DNA from 4 places in the Telluria sp. BA11 genome. Region 1 is predicted to be linked to each of the others. Evidence: predicted binding sites of a transcription regulator. Region 1 holds the regulator's gene; each other region holds the start of a gene.
What was found. Region 1 encodes LexA, which represses DNA repair genes until DNA is damaged. Its sites were predicted from a motif close to ACTGTATNNNNATACAGT; they were not measured.
Positions count from the first base shown of each region.

Region 2: dinB (DNA polymerase IV) is a predicted target of LexA. The motif match lies at 3,308-3,325, and genes of this name have one in related genera.
Region 3: AC1MGT_RS04320 (PA0069 family radical SAM protein) is a predicted target of LexA. The motif match lies at 4,916-4,933, and genes of this name have one in related genera.
Region 4: AC1MGT_RS08265 (DNA topoisomerase IV subunit B) is a predicted target of LexA. The motif match lies at 4,200-4,217, and genes of this name have one in related genera.

Region 1 covers NZ_CM155275.1:1,136,136-1,143,468, reverse strand. Annotated here, with positions in the region: gene AC1MGT_RS05030 (CvpA family protein) at 1-47, shown strand, start outside; gene purF (amidophosphoribosyltransferase) at 124-1,644, shown strand; gene AC1MGT_RS05020 (cystathionine gamma-synthase family protein) at 1,647-2,888, shown strand; gene AC1MGT_RS05015 (tetratricopeptide repeat protein) at 3,014-3,718, shown strand; gene lexA (transcriptional repressor LexA) at 3,768-4,397, opposite strand; gene rpsF (30S ribosomal protein S6) at 4,692-5,099, shown strand; gene priB (primosomal replication protein N) at 5,137-5,436, shown strand; gene rpsR (30S ribosomal protein S18) at 5,465-5,755, shown strand; gene rplI (50S ribosomal protein L9) at 5,792-6,244, shown strand; gene AC1MGT_RS04985 (replicative DNA helicase) at 6,364-7,333, shown strand, end outside.
Region 2 covers NZ_CM155275.1:2,403,276-2,410,608, reverse strand. Annotated here, with positions in the region: gene AC1MGT_RS10515 (S8 family peptidase) at 1-1,083, shown strand, start outside; gene AC1MGT_RS10510 (S8 family peptidase) at 1,441-3,240, shown strand; gene dinB (DNA polymerase IV) at 3,352-4,458, shown strand; gene AC1MGT_RS10500 (recombination-associated protein RdgC) at 4,534-5,430, shown strand; gene AC1MGT_RS10495 (asparaginase domain-containing protein) at 5,521-6,006, opposite strand; gene AC1MGT_RS10490 (L-asparaginase) at 6,152-6,907, shown strand; gene AC1MGT_RS10485 (D-2-hydroxyacid dehydrogenase family protein) at 6,926-7,333, opposite strand, start outside.
Region 3 covers NZ_CM155275.1:980,618-987,950, forward strand. Annotated here, with positions in the region: gene AC1MGT_RS04300 (mechanosensitive ion channel family protein) at 1-218, shown strand, start outside; gene AC1MGT_RS04305 (DUF2254 domain-containing protein) at 379-1,728, shown strand; gene AC1MGT_RS04310 (cation:proton antiporter) at 1,721-2,959, shown strand; gene AC1MGT_RS04315 (DUF421 domain-containing protein) at 2,978-3,670, opposite strand; gene AC1MGT_RS04320 (PA0069 family radical SAM protein) at 3,708-4,850, opposite strand; partial or broken gene ubiG (bifunctional 2-polyprenyl-6-hydroxyphenol methylase/3-demethylubiquinol 3-O-methyltransferase UbiG) at 5,011-5,664, opposite strand; gene AC1MGT_RS04330 (NAD(P)/FAD-dependent oxidoreductase) at 5,727-6,749, opposite strand; gene AC1MGT_RS04335 (thiol-disulfide oxidoreductase DCC family protein) at 6,746-7,168, opposite strand; gene AC1MGT_RS04340 (tRNA-uridine aminocarboxypropyltransferase) at 7,181-7,333, opposite strand, start outside.
Region 4 covers NZ_CM155275.1:1,893,346-1,900,678, reverse strand. Annotated here, with positions in the region: gene parC (DNA topoisomerase IV subunit A) at 1-2,093, opposite strand, end outside; gene AC1MGT_RS08265 (DNA topoisomerase IV subunit B) at 2,139-4,133, opposite strand; gene AC1MGT_RS08260 (response regulator) at 4,307-5,131, shown strand; gene AC1MGT_RS08255 (gamma-glutamyl-gamma-aminobutyrate hydrolase family protein) at 5,197-6,207, shown strand; gene AC1MGT_RS08250 (hypothetical protein) at 6,343-6,690, shown strand; gene AC1MGT_RS08245 (YbdK family carboxylate-amine ligase) at 6,703-7,333, opposite strand, start outside.

The sequences.
Region 1 (7,333 bases):
TCAAACCATTCTTGCCCGCTGCCTTCGCGGAGCATATTAATTACTGAATCCGTATTACCAGACCAGTATTCGCTGTATTCGCAGTTTTCTGTCATTTTGCACCCAAGCTTTTAGGAGCACCTCATGTGTGGCATCGTCGGCGTCGTTTCGCAGTCTCCCGTCAACCAGCTTCTGTACGATGCATTGCTGCTGCTGCAGCACCGCGGCCAGGACGCTGCGGGCATTGCGACCAATCACAGCAGCATGTTCTCGATGTTCAAGGCCAACGGCCTGGTACGTGACGTTTTCCGTACCCGGAACATGCGTTCGCTGCAGGGCAACACCGGAATCGGCCACTGCCGCTATCCGACCGCCGGTTCGTCGAGCGAAGAAGAAGCGCAACCGTTCTACGTCAACGCGCCATTCGGCATCACGCTCGCGCACAACGGCAATCTGACCAACCAGGCCCAGCTCAGGGATGAGCTGTTCCGCAACGACCGCCGTCACATCAACACCGATTCCGATTCCGAGGTGCTGCTGAACGTGCTGGCCCACGAAATCCAGGAAGCAGCCGATGGCTTCTCGCTCGACGCCGACGCGATCTTCAAGGCGGTCGCTGTCGTGCACCGCCGCGTGCGTGGCGCCTACGCTGTCGTTGCACAGATCGCCGGCCACGGCATGCTGGCCTTCCGCGATCCGTTCGGCATCCGTCCGCTGTGCCTGGGCGTGAACGAAACCGAAAACGGCAACGAATACCTGGTGGCCAGCGAGTCGGTCGCCCTCGAGGGCCTGGGCTTTCGCTTCATGCGCGACATTGCGCCGGGCGAAGCGGTCTTCATCACCAACGATGGCAAGCTGTCCGAGCGCCAGTGCGCCGAAAATCCATCGCTCAACCCGTGCGCATTCGAATTCGTCTACCTGGCCCGCCCGGACTCGGTGATCGACGGCGCCTCGGTCTACGCCACGCGCCTGCGCATGGGTGAATACCTGGCCGACAAGGTGCTCAGTGAAATCGCGGTCGAAGACATCGACGTCGTCATGCCGATTCCCGATTCGTCGCGTCCGGCTGCCATCCAGCTGGCGCTGAAACTGGGCGTGGAATACCGCGAAGGCTTCATCAAGAACCGCTACATCGGCCGCACCTTCATCATGCCGGGCCAGGGCATGCGCAAGAAATCGGTGCGCCAGAAGCTCAATGCCATCACTTCCGAGTTCAAGGACAAGAACGTGCTGCTGGTCGACGACTCGATCGTGCGCGGCACCACCAGCCGCGAGATTGTGCAGATGGCCCGTGAAGCCGGCGCGCGCAAGGTGTACTTCGCGTCGGCCGCGCCACCGGTGCTGTACCCGAACGTGTACGGCATCGACATGCCGACCCGCGACGAGCTGATCGCCTACGGCCGCACGACCGAAGAAGTCTGCCGCGAGATCACGGCCGACCGCGTGATTTACCAGGACATCGACGCCCTCAAGCGTTCGATTTCGGATGTCAATCCGGCACTGAAGAACTTCGAGGCGTCGTGCTTCGACGGCATCTACGTGACGGGCGACGTGACCCCGGAATACCTTGATCGCCAGGAAACCGCGCGTCACAATCCTGCTGCCAAGGATGAAGACCAGGTCCGCACCCAACTGAATCTGAACCCTGCCGTTCCAGCCGAGTAAGCATGAGCGAGAAAAAGACCTACGGCTTTACCACGACGATCCTGCACAACGACCGGCACAAGCCGATCGAGCACGGTTCGCTGCACAAGCCGATCCACACGTCGGTTGCGTTCGGCTACACGGATGCGCGTCAGCTGGCGTCCGTGTTCCAGGGCAAGGAGCCGGGCTTCCGTTACGGTCGCCAGGGCAATCCGACCATCAGCGCGCTCGAGGACAAGGTCAGCAAGATGGAAGATGGCGTCGCCACGCTGTGCTTCGGCACCGGCATGGCGGCCATCGGCGCGCTGTTCCAGGCGCTGCTGAAGGCGGGCGACGCCATCGTCTCGTCGAGCTTCCTGTTCGGTAATACCAACAGCCTGTGGCAGACGGTGGCGGGGCAGGGCGTCGATGTCGCCTTTGTCGATGCGACCGACGTGGCGCAGGTCGAAGCAGCCTTGACGCCGAACACGCGCATGGTGTTTGTCGAGACGATCGCCAATCCGCGTACGCAAGTGGCGGACCTGGCCCGCATCGGCGAGCTGTGCCGAAAGCGGGGCATTCTGTACGTGGTCGACAACACGATGACCTCGCCATGGCTGTTCCGCCCGAAAAGCGTGGGCGCCGGGCTGGTCGTCAATTCGCTGACCAAGTCGATTGGCGGTCACGGTATCGCGCTCGGCGGCGCGCTGACCGACACCGGTCTGTTCGACTGGAGCGCGTATCCGAACATCGCACCGAACTTTCGCAAGCAGCCGGCGCACGCTCAGGGCATGGCGCAACTGCGTGCGAAAGCGCTGCGCGACTTCGGCGCGTCGCTCGGGCCGGAAGCGGCGCATCATATCGCCGTTGGCGCCGAGACATTGGCGCTGCGCATGACCCGTACCTGCGCCAATGCACTGGCGCTGGCCACCATGCTGGAGGCGGACGAGCGCGTGTCCAAGGTCCACTACCCGGGCCTGGCGTCGCATCCACAGCACGGTATCGTCACGTCGCTGTTCCGCGCCGGCGGTTCGCTGCTCAGTTTCGAGCTGCACGAGTCCATCGATCCGTTCGATTACCTCAACCGCCTGCAGCTGGCGATTCCTGCCTCGAACCTGGGCGACAACCGCACGCTGGTCATCCCGGTGGCGCACACGATCTTCTTCGAGATGGGCGCCGAGCGCCGTGCCAGCATGGGCATCGCCGAGTCGCTGATCCGCGTGTCGGTGGGCATTGAGGACACCGACGACCTGGTCGAAGACTTCCGCCAGGCGCTGGACGCGTAAGCACGGCGTAAAGCCATGCAAAGAAGGCCGGCGCAATGCCGGCCTTGTCATTTTTACGGTTGAGTCCGGCTGTAAAAGGGGGCTATGATGCCCCATCGTCAGCTTGTCATTTTCTTCGGATGCCCATGAAACGTTTTCTGCTCTGCCTTTCTCTGACTATTGCCAGCGCCGCCTATGCGGGCGAGCTGGAAGACGCCAATGCGCTGTTCGAAAAGAAGGATTACGCGGGCGCGCTCAAGCTGTATACCAAGCTGGCCAATGCCGGCAATGCGCAAGCGCAGCAGCAACTGGGCCAGATGTACTGGTATGGTGAAGCGGGCACCGTCGATGAGGCGGCCGCCAAGGCGCTGTTCGAAAAGTCGGCCGCCAAAGGCAACAAGGTCGCGGCCCAATCGCTGGTCGTCATGGAAGAGCGTGTCACGAAGCGCGCCGAGATCGACTATTGGATCAAGGGCTACGACGGCGCCGACTTGCAGTCGGGCGAATACCGCTGCCCGTCGCCGCGCATTCCGGCCGTGTCGAAGGTGAATGACGAGATCGATCGCGTCAACAAGCTGGTGACCGGCTGGCAGGATTGCTACAACAAGATGGTGACGAACCTGAACGCGCAGTCGCCGCTGACGAAGAAGATTCCGGCCGATATCGCCAAGCTGATGAACAAGCAGGAGGCGGACGCCTCGGCAGCCTACCTGGAACAGGTGCGGCAGAATATCGCGGAAGGCGCGAAGGTCAATTCAAAGATGATCCTGGCGGATTTTGCAGCGTGGCGTAATGCCACCGAGGCATTCATCAACCAGCACAATGCCGTGGTGAAGAAGGCGTCGAACTAAGTAGGGCAGGGCAGAACAGGCGCCGGCCGGGGAGGCCGGCGCCGTTACATCAGTTCCAGCTACGCATCAAGCCGACAGCCAGACCTTCGAGCGCGAACTCTTCGTCTGGCGAGACGGCAATGATGTCGAAGTCGGGGTTTTCTGGCAGCAGTTCGACCAGGTCACCCGTCTTGCGATAGCGCTTGACCGTGACTTCGTCGCCCAGGCGCGCAACCACGATCTGCCCGTTCTTGGCACTGTCGATTTTCTTGACCGCCAAAAAGTCGCCATCCATGATGCCAGCGTCGCGCATCGACCAGCCTTTGACCTTCAGCAGAAAATCTGGCCGCGCCGCGAACATGGCCGCGTCGACGTTGTAGGTGGCTTCGACGTGCTCTTGCGCCAGGATCGGATTGCCCGCCGCGACGCGCCCGACCAGCGGCAGCGACATGAACGACGGCGGCGGCATCGGGATCGCTTCGACGCTCGCGCCGATCAGGCGGATGCCGCGCGATGTGCCCGGCGAAATTTCGATGGCGCCCTTGCGCGCCAGTGCTTGCAGATGTTCTTCAGCCGCATTGGCCGAGCGGAAACCCAATTCAGAAGCGATTTCAGCCCGGGTTGGGGGGAAACCGGTGTTCTCGATCGCTTCCTTGATCAGGTTCAGGATCTGTTCTTGCCGTGCAGTGAGCTTTAGCATAAATGTGTTACAGCAACCGGTTATGTATGTAACCTGTATTTTTGTACAGTATTCTCGCGCGCGCAAGGGGAAACGCAAAAAATATCGTGAAAATCGCGATTCATGGTGCAAACAGCCGTCAAAACCGTGGAATTGTCGAGTCAGATATGCCAGTTGCAGCGCTTAACGAGGCGACATCGCATCTTCGGGGGTTTCCAAGTCACCGATATTCGGGTTATAATTGCCGGCTTTCCCTTCCCACACTCGTCTTGACGCCGAGGTGGGCATTTGTTAAACGTCCTCAAGGAGTAATGCATGCGTCATTATGAAATCGTGTTTATCGTCCATCCGGACCAGAGCGAACAAGTCCCGGCGATGATCGAGCGTTACAAGACCACGGTGACCAGCCGCGGCGGTAACATCCATCGCGTTGAAGACTGGGGCCGCCGCCAGATGGCATACCAGATCCAGAAGCTGCCAAAAGCACACTACATCTGCCTGAACATCGAATGCGACAACGAGACCCTGGTCGAGCTGGAAACTGCATTCAAGTTCAATGATGCGGTTCTGCGTCACCTGACCGTCAAGCTGAAAAAAGCTGAAACCGCACCGTCGCCGATGATGAAATCGGTACAGCGCGAAGACGCAGCCAAGAGCCACCGTGCCGAAGCCGCTGCGCCAGCAGCCGCTCCAGCCGCTGCGCCAGCGCCTGCTGCTGCTTAAGTTTTTCCCAGTTATTCGTAGTAACCAGTAACACCGGGTGCATAACGCAAACCACCTCCAGCTCATGGCGACCATCGCCGAGCGCGACGTACTGCGTTACACCCCGGCCGGTGTGCCAATTGTTTCAGCCGTCCTGATGCACGAATCGCAGCAGGAAGAGGCCGGAGTCGAAAGGTCGGTCGCGTTCGAGGTCCCCGCGTTCGCCGCGGGTGAGATTTCGGGCAGGTTTGCCAGCGCCGAATTGGGCGCCAGCTACAGGTTCAACGGATTTCTTGCACGGAAAAATCGCAACAGCAAAGCCCTGGTGTTTCACATCATTGATTTCAGTGCCGCTTAACCCGGCAATTTAGATACAGGAGCCTCAAATGGCATTCGGTAAAAAGTTCGACAAAAACAAAGCGAAACTCAAAGAGAAGCGCAAACAGCAAAACCCGCTGTTCAAGCGCAAGAAATTCTGCCGCTTCACCGCCGCTGGCGTTGAGCAGGTGGACTACAAGGACGTCGACACCCTGAAGGACTTCGTCCAGGAAAACGGCAAGATCATGCCAGCACGTCTGACCGGCACCAAGGCGCACTACCAGCGTCAGGTCGACACCGCGATCAAGCGCGCACGCTACCTTGCGCTGCTGCCGTACACCGACCTGCACCACGGTTAATCGTCGGTCACGACAGTCAGACATCTGGAGATCACTATGCAAATCATTCTGTTGGAAAAAGTAGTCAACGTCGGCAACCTGGGCGACGTCGTCAAGGTCAAGGACGGTTACGCACGTAACTTCCTGATCCCACAAAAGATGGCCCGCCGCGCTACCGCCGGCGCCGTCGCCGAGTTCGAAGCCAAGCGCGCTGAACTGGAAAAAGCAGCAGCTGAAAAGCTGTCGGCTGCCCAGGCCGAAGGCGACAAGCTGAGCGGCATGACCGTCACCATCGGCCAGAAGGCCGGCGTTGATGGCCGTCTGTTCGGTTCGGTCACCAACTTCGACATCGCCGAAGCGCTGACCAAGCAAGGTTTCGCTGTCGAGAAGTCGCAAGTGCGCCTGCCGACCGGCCCGCTGAAAACCACCGGCGAATTCCCGGTTGCAGTCGCTCTGCACACCGACGTCGTGTCGGAAATCACCGTCGCCGTTGTGGGCGAAGCTGCCTAAGCACACGCTGTACATGTGCTGAGCACGCAGTTCTGAAAAAGCCGGGTTCGCCCGGCTTTTTTGCTTTTCGGCTTTCCAACCATGTCAGTCACAGGACTGGAAAAGGTATAATCCCGCCCATGAACGCAGCATCTCCAGATCCGCAACTCGACGCCCTGCGCATCCCCCCGCACTCCATCGAAGCCGAGCAATCCGTCATTGGCGGCCTGCTGCGCGATAACGCCGCGTGGGACCGTATCGCCGACTTCATGAACGCGGAAGACTTCTACCGCTACGACCACCGCATCATCTTCGAACAGATGGTGCGCCTGATCAACGGCGGCAAACCGGCCGACGTGATCACCGTCTACGAAGCCTGCAACCAGCTCGGCAAGGCCGATGACGTGGGCGGCCTGCAATACCTGAACGCGATGGCGCAGAACACGCCGTCCGCTGCGAATATCCGGCGCTACGCCGAGATCGTGCGCGACCGCGGCATCCTGCGCAAGCTGATCACCGTGGCCGATGAAATCTCGGGCAATGCGTTCAACCCGCAGGGCAAGGAAGTCAAGCAGATGCTCGACGAAGCCGAGTCCAAGATCTTTGCGATTGCCGAATCCGGCTCGCGCGGCCAGCAGGGCTGGAATCCGATCCAGCCGCTGCTGACGCAGGTCGTCGAGCGTATCGACGAGCTCTACAGCCGCGAGAACCAGGGCGAAATTACCGGTGTGCCCACCGGCTTCATCGACCTCGACCGCATGACGTCGGGCCTGCAGCCGGGCGACCTCGTCATCGTTGCCGGCCGTCCGTCGATGGGCAAGACCGCGTTCTCCGTCAATATCGGCGAGAACGTCGCGATCGAGGCCGGTCTGCCGGTGGCGATCTTCTCGATGGAGATGGGTGGCACCCAGCTGGCCATGCGTATGCTGGGTTCGGTCGGCCAGCTCGACCAGCACCGCCTGCGTACGGGCCGCCTGAACGACGAGGATTGGCCACGCCTGACGCACGCCATCCAGAAGATGAACGACGCCCAGTTGTACATCGACGAAACCCCGGCGCTGAACCCGATCGAGATGCGGGCGCGTGCGCGGCGCCTGGCACGCCAGTGCG
Region 2 (7,333 bases), 1.3 Mb from region 1:
GCCGGCACGGTGGCCGCGCGCACCAACAACGGCGCCGGCGTCGCAGGCGTGGCCTACAACGCCAAGGTCCTGCCGGTGCGCGTGCTGGGCAAGTGTGGTGGCTACACGTCTGACATCGCCGACGCCATCACCTGGTCGTCCGGCGGCACGGTCTCGGGTGTACCGGCCAATGCCAACAAGGCGCGCGTGCTGAACCTGTCGCTGGGCGGCGGCGGCGCCTGCGATGCGACCACGCAGAACGCCATCAACGGCGCCCGTTCGCGCGGCGCGGTGGTGGTGGTCGCTGCCGGCAACGACGCCGTCAACGTCAGCAATGCCAGCCCTGCCAACTGCTCGGGCGTGATCGCGGTGGCGGCCACCGGCCGCACCGGCGGGCGCGCGTCGTACTCGAACTTCGGCACGCTGGTGGACGTCGCAGCGCCTGGCGGCGATGGCGCCTCGGGCGTGCTCTCGACGCTCAACAGCGGCACCGGCGCACCGGCCGCGGACAGCTACGCGGCCTACCAGGGCACGTCGATGGCCACGCCGCACGTGGCTGGCGTGGCAGCGCTGATGCTGGCGGTAAATACCAACCTGACGCCGGACGAGATCGAGTCGAAACTCAAGTCGACGGCGCGCGCGTTCCCGGCCAGCTGCTCGGGTTGCGGCACCGGCATCGTCGATGCGGCCGCTGCCGTGGCGTCGGCCACAGGGGGCGGTGGCGGTACACCGGTCACCACGCTGGCCGAGAGCGAGTCGAACAACACGACGGCCACGGCAGACCCGGTCGCGGCCAGCAACACGACCGTCACCGGCAACCTGGGCAGCACGACCGACACCGATTATTTCCGCGTCGATTTGCCAGCTGGCAAGACACTGGCGGCGAGCCTGACCTCAACGTCAACGACGGCCGACTATGACCTGTACGTGTACAGCAGCACCGGCGCGCAGTTGGGCACCAGCCAGAACGGCGCCGGCGCGACCGATACTGTCAATTCGGCCAATACCACCAGCAGCACGGCGATCCGCTATGTCCGGGTGACCTATTACAGTGGCGGCACGGGCACGACCAACGGCCGCTATACGCTGAAACTGAGCTGGTAAGCCAGTGATCCTGCGCCATCTTCATGGCCAGGGTCGTTTTTTGGATCCATGACACGCGCGATTCTTCGCGCGTGTTTTTTTTGGGCTCAGGATTCTCTGTTCATGATTGTTAATTAACTAAAATAAGCCGTTACATATTTCGCGTTCAAAAAGTTACGCCAAAGAAAAAATGTTAATGAGGAAACGACCAGTGCAAGTGTTGTAACTATGCTGAAAGGATGTGATTTTCCACGCGACAATATGTTTCCTTAGGGCTACTCTTGAATCTGCCGCTATGTTGCGGCGCCCGGTGCAGCTGGTCTTGTCATGACTCAGGCGCATCGACATGCCTGATGCAGAACTTGAACGGGAAAAATCATGAAACAAACGTATTCGATCCACGCTGCGGCGTTGCAGCGCGCTGCACTCTGGCTGGCGCTGGCATCCCTTCCGGTGTGCGCCGCCGCCGCAGGCTCCCAGGAGCCACAATCCATTCTGGAAACCGACCGCGTCATCGTGAAGTACCGCGACGCCCAGCCCGCCGCCAATGGATCGACAGTAATCGTGGAAGGCGGCAGCAGCGCGCGCAAGGCCAGGCTCGATCGCGCCGGCCAGCAGTTTGGCGTGCTGGTCCGGGAGAGCCATGCGCTGTCGAACGGCGCAAAGGTGTTCAAGCTCGATCGCCGGCACAATCTGGCCGAAGTGCGCTCGCTGGCGACCGAGATGATGATGCGCGATGCGTCGATCGAGTATGCCGAGCCAGACCGCATCATGACGCATGCGGCCACGCCGACCGACCCGCGCTTTACCGATCAATGGCATTACTACGATGCCGTGGGCGGCTTGCGCCTGCCGACTGCCTGGGATATCTCCACGGGCGCCGGGGTGGTGGTAGCCGTGATCGACACCGGCTACCGTCCGCACGCCGATCTGGCTGGCCAGATCCTGCCTGGCTACGATTTCATCAGTACCGCCGCCATCGGCAACGACGGCAACGGTCGTGACAGCGATGCGAGCGACCCGGGTGACGGCATCACGGCCGGTGCCTGCGGCGGCGGCCAGCCGTTCTCTGACCAGCCATCCAGCTGGCACGGCACGCACGTGGCTGGCACGGTGGCGGCGCGCACCAACAACGGCGCCGGCGTGGCAGGCGTGGCATACAACGCCAAAATCGTGCCGGTGCGCGTGCTGGGCAAGTGCGGCGGCTACACATCCGACATCGCCGATGCGATCACCTGGGCGTCCGGCGGAACCGTTTCCGGCGTGCCGGCCAATCCCAACAAGGCGCGCGTGCTGAACCTGTCGCTGGGCGGGGGTGGCGCTTGCAGCGCGACGATGCAGAACGCCGTCAACGGGGCGCGCGCGCGCGGCGCCGTGGTGGTGGCCGCAGCGGGCAATTCGGCCATGGACGTCAGAAACGCGAGTCCGGCCAACTGCACCGGCGTGATCGCGGTGGCCGCTACCGGCCGTACTGGCGGGCGGGCAAGGTACTCCAATTTCGGCGCGCTGGTCGCGGTGGCTGCGCCGGGCGGCGATGGCGCCTCGGGTGTGCTTTCCACGCTCAACAGCGGCCGGAGCGGGCCGCTGGCGGACACCTACGCGGTCTACCAGGGCACGTCGATGGCGGCGCCGCACGTGGCCGGCGTGGCTGCGCTGATGCTGGCGCTCAATACCAACCTGACGCCGGACGAGATTGCAACACGGCTGAAGTCGACGGCGCGCGCGTTTCCGGCCAGTTGCTCGGGGTGCGGTGCCGGCATCGTCAATGCACGCGCCGCTGCCGACTGGGCCAAGAGCAGCGCCGCGCCTGTCGCGGTTGCCGAAAGCGAAGCGAACAACACCATCGCCACCGCCGATCCGGTCTCGCCCTTTAACGCCAGCGTCACCGGCAACCTGGGCACGACAACCGATACCGATTACTTCCGGGTCGATCTGCCGGCCGGCAAGACACTCAAGGCCAGCTTGAGCGCGGTGCTGGCAACGGCGAACTATGACCTGCAGCTGTACAACAGCGCAGGCAAGCAACTGAGCGCGAGCGTGAACCGCGCCGGCGTGGCCGACACCGTCACGTTCGCCAATACCAGCACGGGCACGTCGGTTCTTTATCTGCGGGTGGTCTACACCAGTGGCGGCACCGGCACGAGCAACGGCCGGTATGCGCTGTCAGTGACACGCTGAGTCGGTGGCCACAGGGGAGGCTGCCCAGAAATAAGCAACATTTGCACGGGGAAGATTTTTAGAAGATACTGTATGCAATTACAGTAAGCGACCCCGGCAGTTTGTGACCGCATGGGGCGGCCCGCCAGCGTGAACGCCCCAGCCCGAAAAATCATCCACTGCGATTGCGACTGCTTTTATGCATCGGTCGAGATGCGCGACGATCCGTCGTTGCGCGGCCGGCCATTGGCGGTGGGCGGGCGTGCCGACCAGCGCGGCGTGGTTGCCACCTGCAATTACGAGGCGCGCCGCTTCGGCATTCATTCGGCAATGGCCACGGCCCAGGCGATGAAGCTGTGTCCGGAGCTGGTGGTGATTCCGCCGGCGATGGAAAAGTACCGCATCGCGTCCAGCCAGATCATGGCCATCTACCAGGATTACACGGAGATCGTCGAGCCGCTCTCGCTCGACGAAGCCTATCTGGACGTGACCGATTCGCCGCACTGCAAGGGCAGTGCGACGCTGATCGCGCAGGAGATCCGGCGCCGCATCGTGGAGACGGTGGGCATCACGGCTTCGGCCGGCGTGGGCCCGAACAAGTTCGTCGCCAAGATTGCCAGCGACTGGAACAAGCCCGACGGCCTGTTCCTGGTGCGGCCCGAAGAAGTCGACGCGTTTGTTGCGGCGCTGCCGGTAAAGAAGCTGCACGGCGTGGGCAAGGTCACGGCCGAGAAACTGAACCGGCTTGGTGCCCAGACCTGCGCCGATCTGCGCGGCTGGAGCCTGGACAAGCTGCAAGAGCATATGGGCAGCTTCGGCGTGCGGCTGTATGACCTGAGCCGCGGGATCGACCACCGCGAAGTGAATACCTCGCGCGAACGCAAGTCGATCAGCACCGAGGAAACCTACACGCCGGACGTGCCCGACCTGGCCGCCTGCCTGAAGCTGCTGCCCGACCTGCACGAGCATTTGCTGGGCCGCATCAAACGGGCTAATGCTGAAAAATTCATCAACAAGCTGTTCGTGAAGATCAAGTTTTCGGACTTCCAGCAGACAACCGTCGAATGTGTGGGATATGCGCCCAACATTCCGACATATGGACGTTTACTGGAGACCGGCTGGGCGCGCGCCAGCCGGCCGGTGCGATTATTGGGCGTCGGCGTGCGCCTGGGCGACACCGAGATTGTCGAGCAGTTACGGCTGTTCGACGATTCTCTGGATGACGCGACAACCCCCTGACATTTTTGACGCTGCGGCTCCTGTGCAGCGTAGAATGTCGTTCCCTAGAAACATCGAAACAAGCGGATTAAGCCTATGTGGTTCAAGAATCTCCAGATCTATCGCCTGCCGGCCCCTTGGGCCTACACCCCTGAACAGCTGGAAAAGGCCCTCGAGCCGGGCAGCTTCGTGCCTGCCAACAGCAACGAATTGCTGCGCCAGGGCTGGGACGCACCGCGCCCGAACGGCGGCCTGGTCCATGTCGTGAACAAGCAGATGCTGATCATGCTGGGCACCGAAAAGAAACTGCTGCCGGCATCGGTCATCAACCAGGTAGCCAAGGCCAAGGCGGCCGAGATGGAGGAAGCGCAGGGCTTCCCGCCAGGCAAAAAAGCCATGAAGGAACTGAAGGAGCGCGTGGCCGACGAACTGCTGCCGCGCGCCTTCACGCTGCGCAGCAATGTCTGGACCTGGATCGACCCGGTCAACGGCTGGCTCGTGGTCGATGCGGCCAGCCCGGCCAAGGCCGACGACGTCGTCAAGCTGCTGCTCAAGGCCATCGACAAGATGCCGCTGGAGTCGCTCCGTGTGCAGCGTTCGCCGGTGGCCGTGATGACCGGCTGGCTCGAAGCCGATGAAGCGCCATACGGCTTCACGATCGACCAGGACACCGAACTGCGCGCCACGGGCGAAAGCCGCGCCGCAGTGCGCTACGTGAAGCACACGCTGGAACCGGACGACATCCGCCGCCACATCGCCGCTGGCAAGCAGTGCACGCGCCTGGCCATGACCTGGAACGACCGCGTCAGCTTCGTGCTGACCGAGTCGCTGGCGATCAAGGGCATCAAGCCGCTGGACGTGATCAAGGAAGGCGAAAGCGCGACCCACAACGACGACGAACGTTTCGACAACGATATCGTCTTGATGACGGGCGAGCTGTCGAAGATGCTGGCCGATGTGGTCGAAGCGCTGGGCGGCGAAGCCAAGGCGTAATCAGGCGTCAGACACACGGCGCCCGAGCAAGGCGCCGGTGGAGAGAACGGCCGGACCTCGTGTCTGGCCGTTGCCGTTTTTCGACTATATTTATAGTCCCTGGAATACGCCAGCGCTGCGGTTCTTGGTCACGTTATCCCACGGGAACACCTGGCCGTTCATCGCCACGTAGACGCCGGCCGGCAGCACTTGTGCGACGCCGCAGGCAAAGCCCAGGTTGAACAGCGCGTCGGAATTGGCGATCGCATACGGGATCATGGCGCCGGTCAGCACGATGGTCTGGTCCAGGCCCGCCGCGCCCAGCACAGCGGCCGTCTCGCGCATCGTGTCGGTGCCGTGCACGATCACGATGGCTTTCTCGGCGGCGGCCCGGCAGGTCGTCAGCACACGCTCGCGGTCAGCGTCGCCCATCTCGAGCGAATCGAGCAGCGGCAGCACGTCCAGCGCCACCGGCACCGTCATGCGGCTGCGCTTGATGACCTCTGGTAAATGGCTTTCGGCGAAGCCCAGCACGCCATTGAGTTCGTTGTAATGCTTGTCGAAAGTGCCGCCGGTGGCGATGAGTCGCAAAGTCATGTTGGTTTATCCACTCGCTGAAAAAAGGTCCCCATGATATCGCCAAACCACCGGCGATCTCCAGGCGACTGCGCTAGAATCATCCGGATCGGATGAGTACTTCTTCCACCGTTTTCCTTTTCTCCTGTCTATTTCCATATTTGCCATGAAAGCAGTTGCCCCCGGAACCGTGATCTTCCAGCGCCATCGCGGCTATGGCGTGATCACGCATGTCAACCTGCTCACCGGGTGGGTGTCAGCGCGCTTTGGTAACGAGTCGCGCGCGCAAGACCTGAACCTGTCGAACGACGAGGTGCAGCACGCCGACGGCGAGCCGATCCTGTTCCGGCGCGCTCCGCCCGACCGCATGCCGCACGCGCGCCTGATGGCCGTCGTCCGTGCGCTGCACGAGGCCGGTTATCAGAAACTGTATCTGTACTCGTGGCCCAAGCCATCCGGCCTGCACTGGCGCTGGCACCTGTTCACAGGGCCGCGCAACTGGATGCAGCGCACCTGGCGCGAAGGCTGGTATGGCTCGGGCGCCGAGTACAACAACAATCCAGTGATGGGGTGGAACGATGTGCCGGGCGCGAGCACCGATGAGCTGATCCACGCGCTGGCCAAGTTCGATCCGCAAGGACTTGCCGAGGCGCTGGGCCGCGACGAAGATCACACGGCGTGGTTCGCGCAGGCATGCGACCTGCTGCTGCCTGGCTATATGTATAGCCTGAACATGGAGCGGCCACCGGGCGGCGGCCTGATCGAAGCGCCACCGGTGCCGATCGTGCCGGTGCGCGCGGGCCTCAAACCCTATGCCGGGCCGGATATCGGCTGGCCGCCGGGCTGGGCCGGGCTCTGGACTGGCACGCATGTGCTGCCGGCGCCAAAGATCAACATCAAAGGCGAGCCGGAGCTGCGCTGAGCCTGCGGCGTCTTGTGCTCAGCGTTTGTTCAACGCCTCTGGATTGAGAATATTGGTCGGCGTACCCTGCGCGAACTGCACGATATTCTCGAACGCCGCCCTGAAATACAGCTCGTAACTGTCCTGCTCGACATAGCCCAGGTGCGGTGTCGCCAGCACGGTCGGAATGCGCAGCAATGGTGAATCCGGTCCCAGCGGCTCGCTGGTAAACACGTCCAGCGCGGCCATGCCAGGGTGGCCTTTCTTCAAGGCGCTTTCCAGCGCGCCATCGGCCACCAGTTCGGCGCGGCTGGTATTGACGAACAACGCGTCCGGTTTCATGCGGGCCAGATCGCTTGCCGTGACGATGCCACGGGTCGATTCGGCCAGGCGCAAGTGCAGGCTCAGCACATCGGCCATCTCGAACAGTGCCTCACGCGATGGCGC
Region 3 (7,333 bases), 160 kb from region 1:
GCGCGCACTTCAAGGCATATGGCGCGTCGTCGCTCGACTTCGAGATCGTCTACACCGTGCTGTCGCCGGACTATGGCGTCTATATGGACATCCAGCAGGCAATCAACGAGCTTCTGTTCGAGCGCTTCGAGGATGCGGGAATCGGCTTCGCCTACCCGACCCAGACGGTTCACCTGGCCAATCCCGAGATCGCGGTCCGTCGCGCGCCGAGCCGGTAAGCCCGCGGCTTGAGGGCGCTGGCACACGTGCCGGCTGCCACCCGTGTGTGTTGCATCGCGAACCGACAAGCTGCGGTCCGGCATCCAGACTTTGGCGTCTGCTGTCACCGCCAGCAGGCCGGGCGCCTGCACCAGACGCTAACCGAAAGCTGACAGAATCATGCGAAATCGACTGCAGTTCCTGTTCAACCGCCTGCGGGAGCGCCTCTGGGTCAAACCGCTGATCGCCTGCATCCTGTCCGTCGGCGGCGTCCTTCTGGCGCAACTCGCCGATACCATTCCGATCGACTGGAAGGTTCCGGAGATCGCGCAAGGTTCGGTGGTCGACATGTTGGAGATCATTGCCGCGAGCATGCTGGGCGTGGCCACCTTCGCCGTCGCGTCGATGGTGTCGGCATATGCATCGACCGGGCAATCCGCCACCGCGCGCGCTTTCCCGCTGATCGTGGCGGATGACGTATCGCAGAACGCACTGTCGATCTTCGTGGGGGCGTTCATTTACGCCATCGTCGCCCTGAGTGCCACGACCAACGACTATTTTGGCAAGGCGGGCCGCTTCACGCTGTTTGTTCTGACGCTGCTCACCATCGTTGCCGTCGTGCTGGTGTTCGTGCGCTGGGTCGACAGCATCGCGCGACTGGGGCGGCTCGGCGCCGTCATTGCCAAGGTCGAGCAGGCGACCATGGCTGCCATGAAACGGCGCCAGAACGACCCGTGGCTCGGCGGCGTGGCGCTGCACGACGCGCCGCTCGGTGTGCCGATGTACAGCGAGCGCATCGGATTTCTGCAGCGGGTCGATATGGATTTGTTGCAGCGCTGCGCCACCAAACACAAATTACGTATCAGCCTGGCGGTACTGCCGGGCGCGTCGGTCGTCCCTTCGCGCCCGCTCGCCCATATCCTCAATGATGGCGTCGACAGTACGTCCCCTGCTCAAGCCGACCTCGACAAGGCATTCATTATCGGCCCGCTGCGCCAGTTCGACGACGACCCCCGCTTCGGACTCGTGGTGCTGGCCGAGATCGGCTGCCGCGCGCTGTCGCCGGCGATCAACGATCCGGGCACGGCCATCGCCATCCTCGACACGCTGCACCGCCTGTTCGCGCTCTGGGGCCGTCAGGCCGAACACGCCGAGCCGGAATGCAGCCGGGTGTCGGTGCCATGCCTGGTGCTCGGCGACATGGTCGAAGAGAGCTTTACCGCCATCGCGCGCGACGGTGCCCATCTGGTCGAAGTGGCGCTGCATGTGCAGCGCGTGCTGGGCGAGATCGGTACCTGCGACGACGCAACAACGCGCACCGCCGCACGCCATCACGCCGGCCTCGCGCTGGCACGGGCCGAGCGCGCACTCGACTTTGCCCCCGATCTGGCGCAGGTACGCCTCTGCCATGCCCGCTACGGCAAACTGGCCAGCAGGCGCGCGAGCCGCAGCCTGAAGACAGCCCCTTCCCAACCGTTCGTGGCATCCGGCACCACCACCTGTTCAAGCGAAAGGCCCAACGATGCCTGAATTTATTCCGGTCTTCCTGGTTATCACTGCCGTGATCGCCTGGTTCAACGCCCGCTTCCTCAAGCTCCCGTCGACGATCGGGGTGATGGCTGCGGCCCTGATGCTCTCCACTGCGGCGCTCCTGCTCGACTACGCGGGCGTGACCCATCCGCGGCAGTATGCGGCCGAGCTGCTCGGTACGGTCGACTTTTCGCAGGTGCTCATGGAAGGCATGCTCAGCCTGCTGCTGTTCGCGGGCGCCCTGCACGTCGACCTGCAGCAACTGGCGCGCTACCGCTGGCAGATCGGTCTGCTGGCGGTGTTCGGCACGCTGGCCGCCGCGGTGGCGGTTGGATTCGGCCTGTACTACCTGCTGCCGCTGACCGGACTCGCCCTTCCGCTGGCGTTCTGCATGGTATTCGGCGCGCTGATCGCGCCGACCGACCCGATTTCGGTTACCGGACTGCTGCGCAAGGTCGGGGCGCCGGCCAGTCTCGAGTCGGTGGTGTCAGGCGAATCCTTGTTCAACGACGGCGTCGGGATCGTCATCTTTTCAGTCATGGCAGCGATTGCGGTCGAGCACCATGTGCCGGGCGGCGTCGAAACCTCGGTGCTGTTGCTGCGCGAAGCCGGCGGTGGCATCGCGTTCGGCGCCGTGCTCGGCGGCGTGACTTACCTCATGCTCAAAAGCATCGACAGCTACCAGGAGGAAGTCCTGCTGACAGTGGCAGCGGTCCTGGGCGGCTACAGCCTGACCCATGTTCTCGGCGTGTCCGGTCCGCTGGCAATGGTTGCGGCCGGCATCCTGATCGGCAATCGCGGCCGGCGCAAGGCGATGTCGGCGCACACGCGCGAACAGCTCGACGGCTTCTGGGAACTGCTCGATTCGATGCTGAACGCCGTGCTGTTCGTGCTGATCGGATTCGAAGCCCTGCTGTTGCCGTTTTCGGGGCCGTTGCTGGCCGCAGGACTGCTCGCGGCCGGGGTGACCTTGCTTGCCCGCCTGCTTAGCGCCGGTCTGCCGGTGGCAGCGCTCGGCAAACGCGCCGGCCTGCCGGAAGGCGCGTGGCAGGTGCTGACCTGGGGTGGCTTGCGCGGCGGGATTTCCGTGGCACTGGCCCTGTCGCTGCCTGCCGGCCCGGAACGCGACGTGATCGTAACGATGACCTATATCGTGGTTGTACTGTCGGTGTTGATACAGGGCCTGAGCGTGGAACGGCTCGTGCGGAAAGTGGTGCCCTGCGCCACCTGAGGCGCAGCGCAACGCCGGTCAGTCGCCGAGGCTGCCAAGTTTTGCACAGGCGGAGCGGTCACCGGCCTGGCTGGTCGGAATGACCGACAGGCTGCCATCGGCTTCAAGGATGACGAGATCGATGTCGTGCAACGATCCGCGCCCTTGCTTGCGCACTGCGGCCATGACCTCGTCGTCGGTTACGCGCTCACGCTTGAGGGCATCCTGGCAGAGCTGGCCACCTTTCAGCAGCACGGTCGGCCTGGTCTTGACGATGGCGTTGACCAGCGATGAGCGCACCGAGCACCACGTGATCGCCAGTTGCAGCACGACCAGCAGGGCCAGTGCAGCCAGGCCCAGCGCCAGGCTGACATTCTGGTTGACCAGGATGGTCGACAAGGTCGATCCGAACGCCACCGTCACGACAAAATCGAACGAGTTCATTTTTGAAAGCGTTCGGTTGCCGCTTAGCCGAAGCAGAAAGATCAGGCCCGCATAAGCAGCAACCCCGACCACGACAACACGGTACAGACTTTCCCAGCTATCGAAAAACATCGCGCTCTCCTTTTGATTGATGCGAGTATCGCATGGGCAATCGAGGCGGGTTGCTCGGTAGATGGACGTCAATGGTGTACCAGCCAGCGCAGGGTCGGCAACCATGGCGGGCCTGCCAGGAACAAGCGTCAGACAAGCATCGATGCCGGCGGCGGCCACCATCGGCAATTGCAACATATGTGCTCGAGAATTGCGTCGATGTACACGCGCGCGTTCAGAACAGGTCCAACTGGCTCGCGACGCTTGCGCGTGCCTTCGCTGTACCCGCCGGCACCACCAGTGGCCGCCGGAATTGCGAGCGATCGAGCCGCCCGAAACGCCCGCGCAAGGATTTGAAGCCAAGGCGCTCGACCGCTTTTTCAAAGCGCTGACGGATCAGGTCGGCCCACACGCCGTCGCCATGCATGCGCCGTGCAAAGTCGGCATCGTAATCCTTGCCACCCCGCATCTCGCGGATGCGGTTCATCACCCGCTGCGCGCGGTCCGGGAAATGGGCTTGCAACCACTCTTGAAACAGCGGATTGACTTCGTGCGGCAGGCGCAGCACCGTGTAGTGCGCGCCGACCGCACCGGCATCGCGCGCCGCTTCAAGGATGCGTTCGATCTCGGGCTCGGTCACGAACGGGATGATCGGCGCCACGCTCACGCTGACGGGAATGCCGGCGTCGGTCAGCGTGCGGATCGTGCGCAGGCGGCGCATCGGTGCGGCTGCGCGCGGCTCGAGCGTGCGTGATATCTGCGCATCGAGCGTCGTGAGCGTCACCGCCGCGCACGCCAGGTTGTTGGCCGCCATCGGCGCCAGCAGGTCGATGTCGCGTTCGATCAACGATGATTTGGTGATCAGGCCAAGCGGGTGGCGGCATTCGGACAAGACCTCCAATACCTGGCGCGTGATCTGGCGTTCGCGCTCGCAGGGCTGGTAGGCGTCAGTGTTGACGCCGATGGCGATATGTTCGGGGACGTAGCCGGGCTTGGCGAGTTCGCGCCGCAGCAGTTCGGGAGCATTCACCTTGGCGAAGAGCCGGGATTCAAAATCAAGGCCCGGCGACAGGCCGAGATAGCTGTGCGTGGGCCGCGCGAAGCAATAAATGCAGCCGTGCTCGCAACCCCGGTAGGGATTGAGCGACACGCTGAACGGGATATCGGGTGACGTGTTGCGCGACAGGATCGTCTTGGCGAACTCGTCGGTAACCACGGTCTTGAACGCGGCCGATTCACCGGCCGCCCCGGTAGTCGACTCATAATCGGCATCAGACCAGCCGTCGTCAAAACGCTCGCGACCGTTGACCTCATAGCGCCCCTGCATATTCGACACCGCACCACGCCCCTTGCGTGCAACGCGCGGCGGCGCCAGCATGATGTGTTCTTCTACCCGCTGGCGGCGGATGGGCTCATCGGTGTCGATCATGGCCGCTGCTCCATACTGTATGTTTATACAGTATATTACGCCGCTACCCCATCAAATTCAAGCGCCAGCTTCTTGATGAGCATCAAACCACTTTTCCCAGCTGCTCCAGTCAGGTCGGACGGGCAAAGGTCGCCAGATAGTTCACGCTCGTATCGCTGCACCATGAGGCGCGATGCAACACCGGCAGGTAACGCATGCCGCGCAGATCGATCCGCTGCAGCCCGGCCCCGGTGGCTGCAGCCAGCATCTCGGCGGGTTTGACGAAGCGATGCCACTGGTGTGTGCCACGCGGCAGCACGCGCAACACGTACTCCGCCGCCACGATCGCCAACAGATAGCTCTTCCAGGTGCGGTCGATCGTCGACGCCAGCAGCAAACCACCGGGCGCAACGCGCCGAGCTGCCTCTTCGATGAAGGCGTCGGGGTCGGCCACATGCTCGGCCACCTCGAGCGCCAATACGACGTCGAAGCATTCATCGGGCCGCAGGACAGTCTCCAGTTCGCCCAGGCGATAATCGACTGCCGCGCCGCTGGCGTCGGCGTGGCGTTGCGCCGCCGCCAGGTTGCCAGGCGAGGCATCGATGCCGACCACGTGCGCGCCACGCAGCGCCAGCGGTTCGGACAGCAGCCCGCCGCCGCAGCCGACGTCGAGGATGCGCAGACCCGCCAGCGACGTATCGGCGCGGCCGAAATGCGAGGCCATGCATGCCAGCAGATAAGCCTGGCGCAGTGCGTTCGTGACATGCAGCGGCCGCATCGGGCCGTTCGGGTCCCACTAGGTGGCGCCGAGTCGGTCGAAGCGGGCGATTTCGTCTGCAAGCGCGCTCATGTTTGGTCTCCACTCGCAGCAGCGGTCACCAGCGCTGCCAATGCACGGCCGGAGCGCCAGGCGCCTTCCACACCGCCGCCGGCAAGGGCATCGCCGCACACGCCAAGCCCCATGCCAGCGTCCCACCAGGCACCAGCGGCCCGCTCGTCATCAGGCGCCGTTGCCAGCGTTGCATACAGCCAGCGATGCACGGCCGCGAAACGCCAGGCCAGAGCGCCGCCGACACAATCGGCAAGCGCCGCCTGCAGCATCGCCTGCACCTGGTCGGGCGGCGTGTCCAGATGCGCGCCGGTCCAGTCGGGCGCTGCGTGCACCACCCACTGGGCCTGCCCCGCCAGCACTGCGCGCGCCGGCTTGGCATCGTTGCGCACCACCAGCGCCAACGGGCCGGATGCGGGCAGCGCCAGGCCCCAGTCACAGCCCGTTGCGGGCGCGTCGGTTGTGCCCATCAAGACCCAGACGGGCAACATCGGCACGGCCTGCGCGTGCGCCGCCCAATCCGGGCGATGCATGCCCAGCAGCGCGGCCGCCTGTTTCGGCGGGATCGCCAGCGCCACTGCATCGAAGCCATCGGCCAGGGTCACACCAGCGCTCTCCAGAGACCACGTCGCGCCGCTGCGGCGCACGCCATCGACCGCGCACAGGGTATGCAACGGCAGGTCCTTCAACAAGGCGCGGCACGGGGCCGGCATGTCGGGCGTGGCAACCCAGAACGCGCCGCCAGGCAGGGCTGCGCCATGCGCTAGCCTCGGCGTCCAGCGCGCCAGCAGACCGGCGCGCTGTCCCTCTTCCACGAAACCCAGGAAGTCGGCGCCCACGGCAGCAAAGCACGGCGTCCCGTGATCCAGGCCCAGCGCGGCGTCGGCGAGCGTTACACGCCTGGTGGACATGCGCCCGCCTACGCCGCGCGACTTGTCGAACACCTGCACCGCATGCCCGGCATCGGCCAGCGCGCGCGCACAGGTGGCCCCGGCAATGCCGGCCCCGATCACGGCCACCCGCATGCTCGTGCCACTCATCGCTTGCTGCCGCGGCCGCGCCACAGCGGCCGCATGACGAGGAACAGACGGTAGGCCGGCTCCAGCAACGCCAATGCCAGCCTCGACCCCAGCAGGCGTCCAAGCCAGGCCCAGCGCGGCAAGGACCGCCACAGCAGGGTAAATGCCTCTGCACCACTGGCCAGGGTGCCATCGGGACGGCGCATGTGCAGGCGCGCCATGGCAGCCTCGCGGTTCAGTCCCGGGCCAAGCGCTTCGGGCGCGCAGTGGGCGACGTCGACCCAGCACACCTGGTCTGCGCCGTCCTGACGCTGATAGAGGGCGATCTCGCGGGTGCATACGGGGCAGCCGCCGTCGTAGTACACCGTGGGGGAGGTTAAGGATTGTTCTTGCATGATTTGATCATACAGGAAACAGGTCAAAATGCGGTTCACCGTCACGGGTGTTTCGGTTTAACGACCCACTAAACGGTTCACGTCCTGTTCATCAGATTTGCTTGCGTTGCATGCGAGTGATACGGCAGCGCAAGCGCGTACATAGGCCGCTTGTTGTGCGACAAACCCGTCGAAGGCGTCGAGCAGCGGGCCAAAGCGCCCGGGCGCGGT
Region 4 (7,333 bases), 760 kb from region 1:
CCGCCATTGGTCAGCACCTTCATCTCGTCGATGCCGAACACCAGTACGCGGCCCTTTTCGGACAGGCACGCGATCGCGCCGCAGCTGTCGGTCACGACCCTTGGCGGCAGCGGCGTCGCGCCGTCGTTCAGCGTGATGAACGACTTGCCGCCTTTCAGACGGCTGACCATGTCGCCCGCCTTGGTGATGAAGCCGAAGGCGTCCGACGTCGACAGCAGCAGGCGCGTCTCGGGATTGCCGGCAAAGTAATGCAGGATGCGGATGCCGCCCGACAAATCGACCAGCGTCGTGATCGGCACGCCGTCACCGCGCGAACCAGGCAGCGCCGCGACCGGCACCGAATACACCTTGCCATTGTCGCCAATGCCCAGCAGATGGTCGACCGTGCGGCATTCGAACGCCTTGTACAGCGAGTCGCCGGCCTTGAACGCGAACTGCGCCGGGTCGTGGCCGATGCCGGTGCGGGCACGCACCCAGCCTTTTTCGGACACGATGACGGTCACCGGTTCGTCGACGACCTTCTGCTCGGCCACTGCGCGCTGCGCTTCTTCGATCACGGTGCGGCGCTCGTCGCCGAACTGCTTGGCGTCGGCTTCGATTTCGCGGATGATCAGGCGTTTCATCGACGATGGGTTCTCGAGGATGTCCTGCAGCTTTTCCTTTTCGCTGCGCAGGTCGGCCAGCTCTTGCTGGATCTTGATCGCTTCCAGGCGCGCCAGCTGGCGCAGGCGGATCTCGAGGATGTCTTCGGCCTGGCGCTCGCTCAGGCGGAATTCCTCGATCAGCGCGGCCTTCGGTTCATCCGAGTTGCGGATGATGGCGATGACCTTGTCGATGTTCAGCAGGACGGTCTCGCGGCCTTCCAGGATGTGGATGCGGTCGTTGACCTTGGCCAGCTTGAAGTCGGTGCGACGGCGGATCGTCGTGAAGCGATAGTCGATCCACTCCTGGATGATCGTGCCCAGACCCTTCTGGCGCGGACGGCCGTCGCCGCCGATCATCACCATATTGATCGGGCTGGACGACTCGAGCGACGTGTGCGCGAGCAGCATCAGCATGAATTCGTTCTGGTCCTGGTTCTTCGACTTTGGCTCGAACACCAGGCGCACCGCGGCTTCGCGGCCCGATTCGTCGCGCACCGTGTCGAGCGCGCCCAGCACGGTGTTCTTCAGCGCGAGCTGCTCGGGCAGCAGCGCCTTCTTGCCGGCCTTGACCTTCGGGTTGGTGAGTTCTTCGATTTCTTCGAGCACGCGCTGCGACGAGCAGCCCGGCGGCAGTTCGTAGACGATCGCCTGCCACTGGCCGCGCGCCAGTTCTTCGATCTTCCAGCGCGCGCGCACCTTCATCGACCCGCGGCCGACCGCGTACATGTCGGCGATGCTGGACGCTGGCGTGATGATCTGGCCGCCGCCCGGGAAGTCGGGGCCCGGCACGATGGCCATCAGCTCGGCGTGCGACATCTTGGGATTGCGGATCATGGCGACGGCGGCAGCAGCCACTTCGCGCAGATTGTGCGACGGGATCTCGGTGGCCAGGCCGACCGCGATGCCCGAGGCGCCGTTGAGCAGCACCATCGGCAGGCGTGCCGGCAGCGTGCGCGGCTCGGTCGTCGAGCCGTCGTAGTTCGGCTGCGAATCGACCGTGCCCATGTCGATTTCATCCATCAGGATGCGGGCAATCGGCGTCAGGCGCGCTTCGGTGTAGCGCATCGCGGCGGCGCCGTCGCCGTCGCGCGAGCCGAAGTTGCCCTGGCCGTCGATCAGCGGGTAGCGCAGCGAGAAGTCCTGCGCCATGCGCACCAGCGCGTCGTACACCGACTGGTCGCCGTGCGGGTGCAGTTTGCCGAGCACGTCGCCGACCACGGCCGCCGACTTGCGCGGCTTGGCGGTCGGGCCCAGGCCCAGTTCATTCATCGCGTACAGGATGCGGCGCTGGACCGGCTTCTGGCCGTCCGACACGTCCGGCAGTGCGCGGCCCTTGACCACCGAAACGGCGTAGTCGAGGTAGGCGCGCTCGGCGAAGGTGGAGAGGGTGAGCGTCTCGACGTCGGACGGCTCGTGTTGCTGTTCAAAGAGACTTGGTTGGTTCGTCATGGTGTCTGTTCTGTTGCGCGCGGGGCGGATGGCCGGTGCGGCGTATTAGATATCGGCCTCGGTCTCGTTTCCGTGTTCTTCGATCCAGGCGCGGCGCGCGGCGGCTTCGCCTTTGCCCATCAGCATATTGAAGCGTGCCGACGATTCGGCGTGGTCGTAGTCGCCCAAAAACACGGGCAGCAGGCGGCGCGTGTCCGGGTTCATCGTCGTTTCCCACAGCTGCTCGGCGTTCATCTCGCCCAGGCCCTTGAAGCGCGAGATGCTCCACACGCCTTCCTTCAGGCCTTCTTTTTTCAGCTTGTCCTCGATGGCCAGCAGCTCACCCGAGTCGAGTGCATACAGCTTCTGGATCGGCTTCTTGCCGCGCGCGGGCACGTCGACGCGGAACAGCGGCGGGCGCGCGATGCAGATGTTCCCGTTCGCGAACAGCGCCGGAAAGTGTTTGAAGAACAGCGTGAGCAGCAGCACCTGGATGTGCGAGCCGTCGACGTCGGCATCGGACAGGATGCAGATCTTGCCATAGCGCAGACCGGTCAGGTCGGGCGAGTCGCTGGCACTGTGCGGATCGACGCCGATCGCCACCGAGATATCGTGGATTTCATTGTTGGCGAACAGGCGGTCGCGGTCGGTCTCCCACGAGTTGAGCACCTTGCCGCGCAGCGGCAGGATGGCCTGGAATTCCTTGTCGCGGCCCATCTTGGCCGAGCCGCCGGCCGAGTCGCCCTCGACCAGGAACAGCTCATTGCGCGTGATGTCGTTCGATTCGCAATCGGTCAGTTTGCCTGGCAACACGGCCACGCCCGACGATTTTTTCTTTTCGACTTTCTGCAGCGAGCGCAGGCGCGATTGCGCCTGCCGGATCACGAGTTCGGCCAGCTTCTTGCCGTATTCGACGTGCTGGTTCAGCCACAGTTCGAGCGGCGGCCTGGTGAAGGTCGAGACCAGCTTGAGCGCATCGCGCGAATTCAGGCGTTCTTTCGTCTGGCCCTGGAATTGCGGGTCCAGCACCTTGGCCGACAGCACGAACGAGACGCGCGCGAACACGTCCTCGGGCAGCAGCTTGACGCCTTTTGGCAGCAGGCCATGCAGCTCGACGAAGTTCTTGACGGCGCCATACAGGCCGTCGCGCAGGCCCGCTTCGTGCGTGCCGCCGCTGACGGTGGGGATCAGGTTGACGTAGGATTCACGCACCACGCCGCCTTCTTCGGTCCAGGCCACGACCCAGGCCGCGCCTTCGCCTTCGGCAAAACTGTCGTCGCCGGCGGCCGCGTACTGCGCGCCTTCGAACAGCGGGATCAGGGTTTCGCCGGTGGAGCTTTGCGCCAGCGCCTCGGTCAGGTAGCCACGCAGGCCTTCGTCGTAGCGCCAGGTCTGCACTTCGCCCTTGGCGTTCGTGAGCGTGACCGTCACACCCGGCAGCAGCACGGCTTTCGAGCGCAGCAGGCGCTGCAGGTCGTTCATCGGGATGGTTGGCGAATCGAAGTATTTGCCGTCCGGCCAGGCCGTGACGCGCGTGCCGTTCTTCTTGCCGCCGCGCTCGAATGGCGCGGAGGTGAGGGGTTCGATCACGTCGCCAGCGGCGAACACCAGCTTGTGCTGGCCGTTGCCCTGATCGTCCTTGCGCCAGACTTCGATCTCGAGACGCTTGGACAGCGCATTGGTGACCGACACGCCGACGCCGTGCAGGCCGCCCGAGAACGCATACGCGCCGCCCGAGCCTTTGTCGAATTTGCCACCGGCGTGCAGGCGCGTGAACACGATCTCGACCGTGGACACGCCTTCTTCAGGGTGGATGCCGACCGGGATGCCGCGGCCGTCATCTTCGACCGTGATCGAGCCGTCCGGGTTCATCGTGACGCTGATGTTCTTGCAATAGCCACCCAGCGCCTCGTCGGAGGCGTTGTCGATCACTTCCTGGATGATGTGGAGCGGATTTTCCGTGCGGGTGTACATGCCCGGACGCTGTTTCACAGGTTCGAGTCCCTTGAGGACACGGATGGATGATTCGCTGTAGTCTGGAGCGGGTTTCTTGGAGGCCATCTTGAAGAGTATTTGTAGAATGCGTTGGCATTCTATCTTGTCGAGCGGAAAAGGAAATGCTTTTTAACTGTATAAATATACAGTATTTTGCGCTTATGTCGTGCTTTTCGCCTTGCATCTTTGTGTTAGATTACGCTGTAAATACATAATCGATGCAAGAAGGGTGGGGCCCGATGCAGCGATCCCATTGTCTGTTCACCGTGCGTCCGATCGGCTTTGATCCGGTTGAAACCGCCCGGCTGGCGGCGCTGCTCGAAGACGCGCCGGGCGCCGGGCCGTCGTATTCTTGCCTGCATGCCGATAGTTTGCAAGAGCCGGATCTGCTGGTTGCCAATGGCGACAACCCGTTTGCGCTGGCACAACTGGCGCGCCGGCCACCCGATGCACTGCAACCGGCACTGGTCATCGGCGGCACTGACGCCACTTGTTGGCCAACTCTGACCCGCCCACTTGACCAACGGGCATTGCATGGCCGGCTGGCCGAACTGCTCGACACGCGCGTGCATGCGCTGGCCCAGCAGGGCGCCCGTGCGCGCCGCGTGCTGGCCGAACGCCGCCGCCGTCCGCGTCTGGGGCCGGATCTTGAAACGCCCGCATTCTACACGCGACTGCGCCATGGGCCCGTCGATGGTTCGGTATTGATCGTCGATCAGGCGTGCAACCTGCGCAACCGGGTGGCACAGGTGCTCGGGCCGCGCCGGATCGGCGTCGAATGGACCGACAGCCGGGCCGCCGCCGTGCGCCTGTGCGACGAGACGCCGGTGGCGCTGGTCCTGATCAACACGGCCGCCCCGGGCATCGAACCGTATGCGCTGTGCTCATCGATCAAGGCGCAGGCCGGCGCCGGGCGCACGCCGGTCGTGTTCATGGTCGCGCCATCGTTTCAGTACGACAGCGCCCGCGCCCGGCTGGCCGGCGCGCGCGGCTTGCTCGAGACGCCCGTGGCAGGGCGCCACCTGATGCTGACCTTCCAGAAGCTGCTCGACGTGCCGGTCTGAGCGCATGGCGACCTTTTGTAACAACTTTGAATCGTGCGCAGCATTGCCGAAGTTATATTATTGACATGACCGAAGACGAACCCATCAAGCGCAAGCCAGACGACCCCTCGCCCGAGGCGGATATCGATGAACGTCGCGAGACGCGCGTGCGCGTGCCCGACCGGCGCGCCAGCGGCGGCCAGCACGCACGCGGACCGGCGCGCTATATGCGCGATGGCGACAACCCGGTGGCCCTGGCTGGCCGGGTCATCACGTCGCGCTTTCGCTCGCTGCGTGAACGCTTCAGTCGCGACATCATGCAGCGCACGCTGCACATCGGCGTCTCGGCCCGCATCTTCCATCCCGAAGCCGGCGCCAAGGGGCTGTTGAGCAAAAACCTGCAGTATCTCGAGGAGTCCATTGCCCAGTGGGTCATGTCGCGCGACGTGCTGGTGTTCATGATCCCGACGGTCAACACCAACGGCTTGCTCCACCCCAGCAACATCACGCTGCGCCACTATGCACGTCACCTGGATGGCCTGGTGCTGCAGGGCGGCGCCGACGTCGCGCCGCAAACCTATTCTGAAACGCCCACGCGCCCCGAATGGAGCGGCGACCGCGCACGCGACGTGTACGAACTCGAACTGCTGCACGAATTCGTCGACGCCGGCAAACCGGTCCTGGGAGTGTGCCGTGGCTGCCAGCTGATCAACGTCGCCTTTGGCGGCACGCTGCACCAGGACGTCGCCACCGACCGTCCCGACGCGCTGGCACATGTGCACGACCTGTACGATGCGCACCGTCATGCGATCGTGTTCCCCAAGGGCTCGTCCCTGGGCCGCATGTTCCCCAATATCCAGCAGGCGATGGTCAACTCGATTCACCACCAGGCCGTCAAGGACCTGGGGCGCGATATCCGCATCGAAGCCATGTCCGAGCCGGACGGCATCATCGAGGCGATCCGCTACCAGCGCGCCAACTTCGTCATGGGCTTGCAATGGCACCCCGAGTTCCACCGCGCGGGCGGCGTCGACCTGCTCGATTGCACGCCGGTGCTGGATGAATTCCTGCGCGCAGCGCGCGAGACGCGCCTGTAGAAATTCGTCAGCAGTCTGCCTGCGATACTGCCGGAGCGCGCGCGAAAACGCTTGCTTTCACCGTGTGGCACGTGAATAATGAAATGAGAATCATTCTCATTTCATTGCTTCACTTCGGCCCATGGAGACTTTCGCATGACGATTTCCCCCACATCCGCCACGCCATCCGCAGTAGCCGAGCCGCGCAACCAGGACACGCTCCTGGTTGCCTCGCTCCTGCACCTGATGTCGCATTACAGCGCGAAAGGCGACGGCGAGCCGCCGTGCGTCAAGCTGGCGTCCGTGATCGAGCGCCACCTGTGCGCGCTGGCGCGCCTGCCGACGATCGACCCGGTGCTGCGCGCTACCTGCGAGCAACTGGCCGATCAGTGGGCGAACGTGGTCGACGCCAGGCTGCCGGTGCCGGCGCCAGCCAAACAACCGCTGCTGGCGCGCTTCATGAAAACGGGCTGGGTGGGCAAGGGCATGCCAGTGGCCGGGTAAGCGGTTGCCCGATCAGGCGCTGCGGTCACCCCGGAAGTGCCCGATCGCCGCATTGACCATGCCTTCGACCGAGCCTTCGCGCTCCGCGTGCCGACGCAGGATCGCCGCGTCGCTGCCGCCGCGCGCGGCTGCTGCCAGGTGCTGCAGCGCCTCGACGCTGCCCAGCGCTTCCGCGTGCGGCAGCATCCGTTCGAGCGTGGCCAGGATATCGTCGCGGATCACGATGCTGTCGTAGGTTTTCGGGTGCGTGATGCTGCCATCCAGGCCAAAGCGGCAGGCCTGGAAGCGGTTGTAGTTGTAGACCAGGTAGTCGTCTTCAACAGGGGCATCATCCTTGCGCTCGAGCAGATGGCGACACAGCGCCTGCAGGTAGGCGGCCAGCGCCGCGGCCCGCTCCACGGTCAGCGGCGTGTCGCACACGCGCAGCTCGATCGTGCCGAATTCGGGCTTGGGCCGCAGGTCCCAGTAAAAATCCTTCATGCTCTTGATGATGTTGGTGCGTTCCATCTTGGCGAAGTACACGTCGGTGAACTCCTGCCAGCTGAGCGTGAAGGGCGCGCGCCCGCTCATCGGAAACGCAAACACGGAATTTAAGCGTGCCGATTCGAACAGGCTGTCGTGGCCCTGCACGTACGGCGACGAC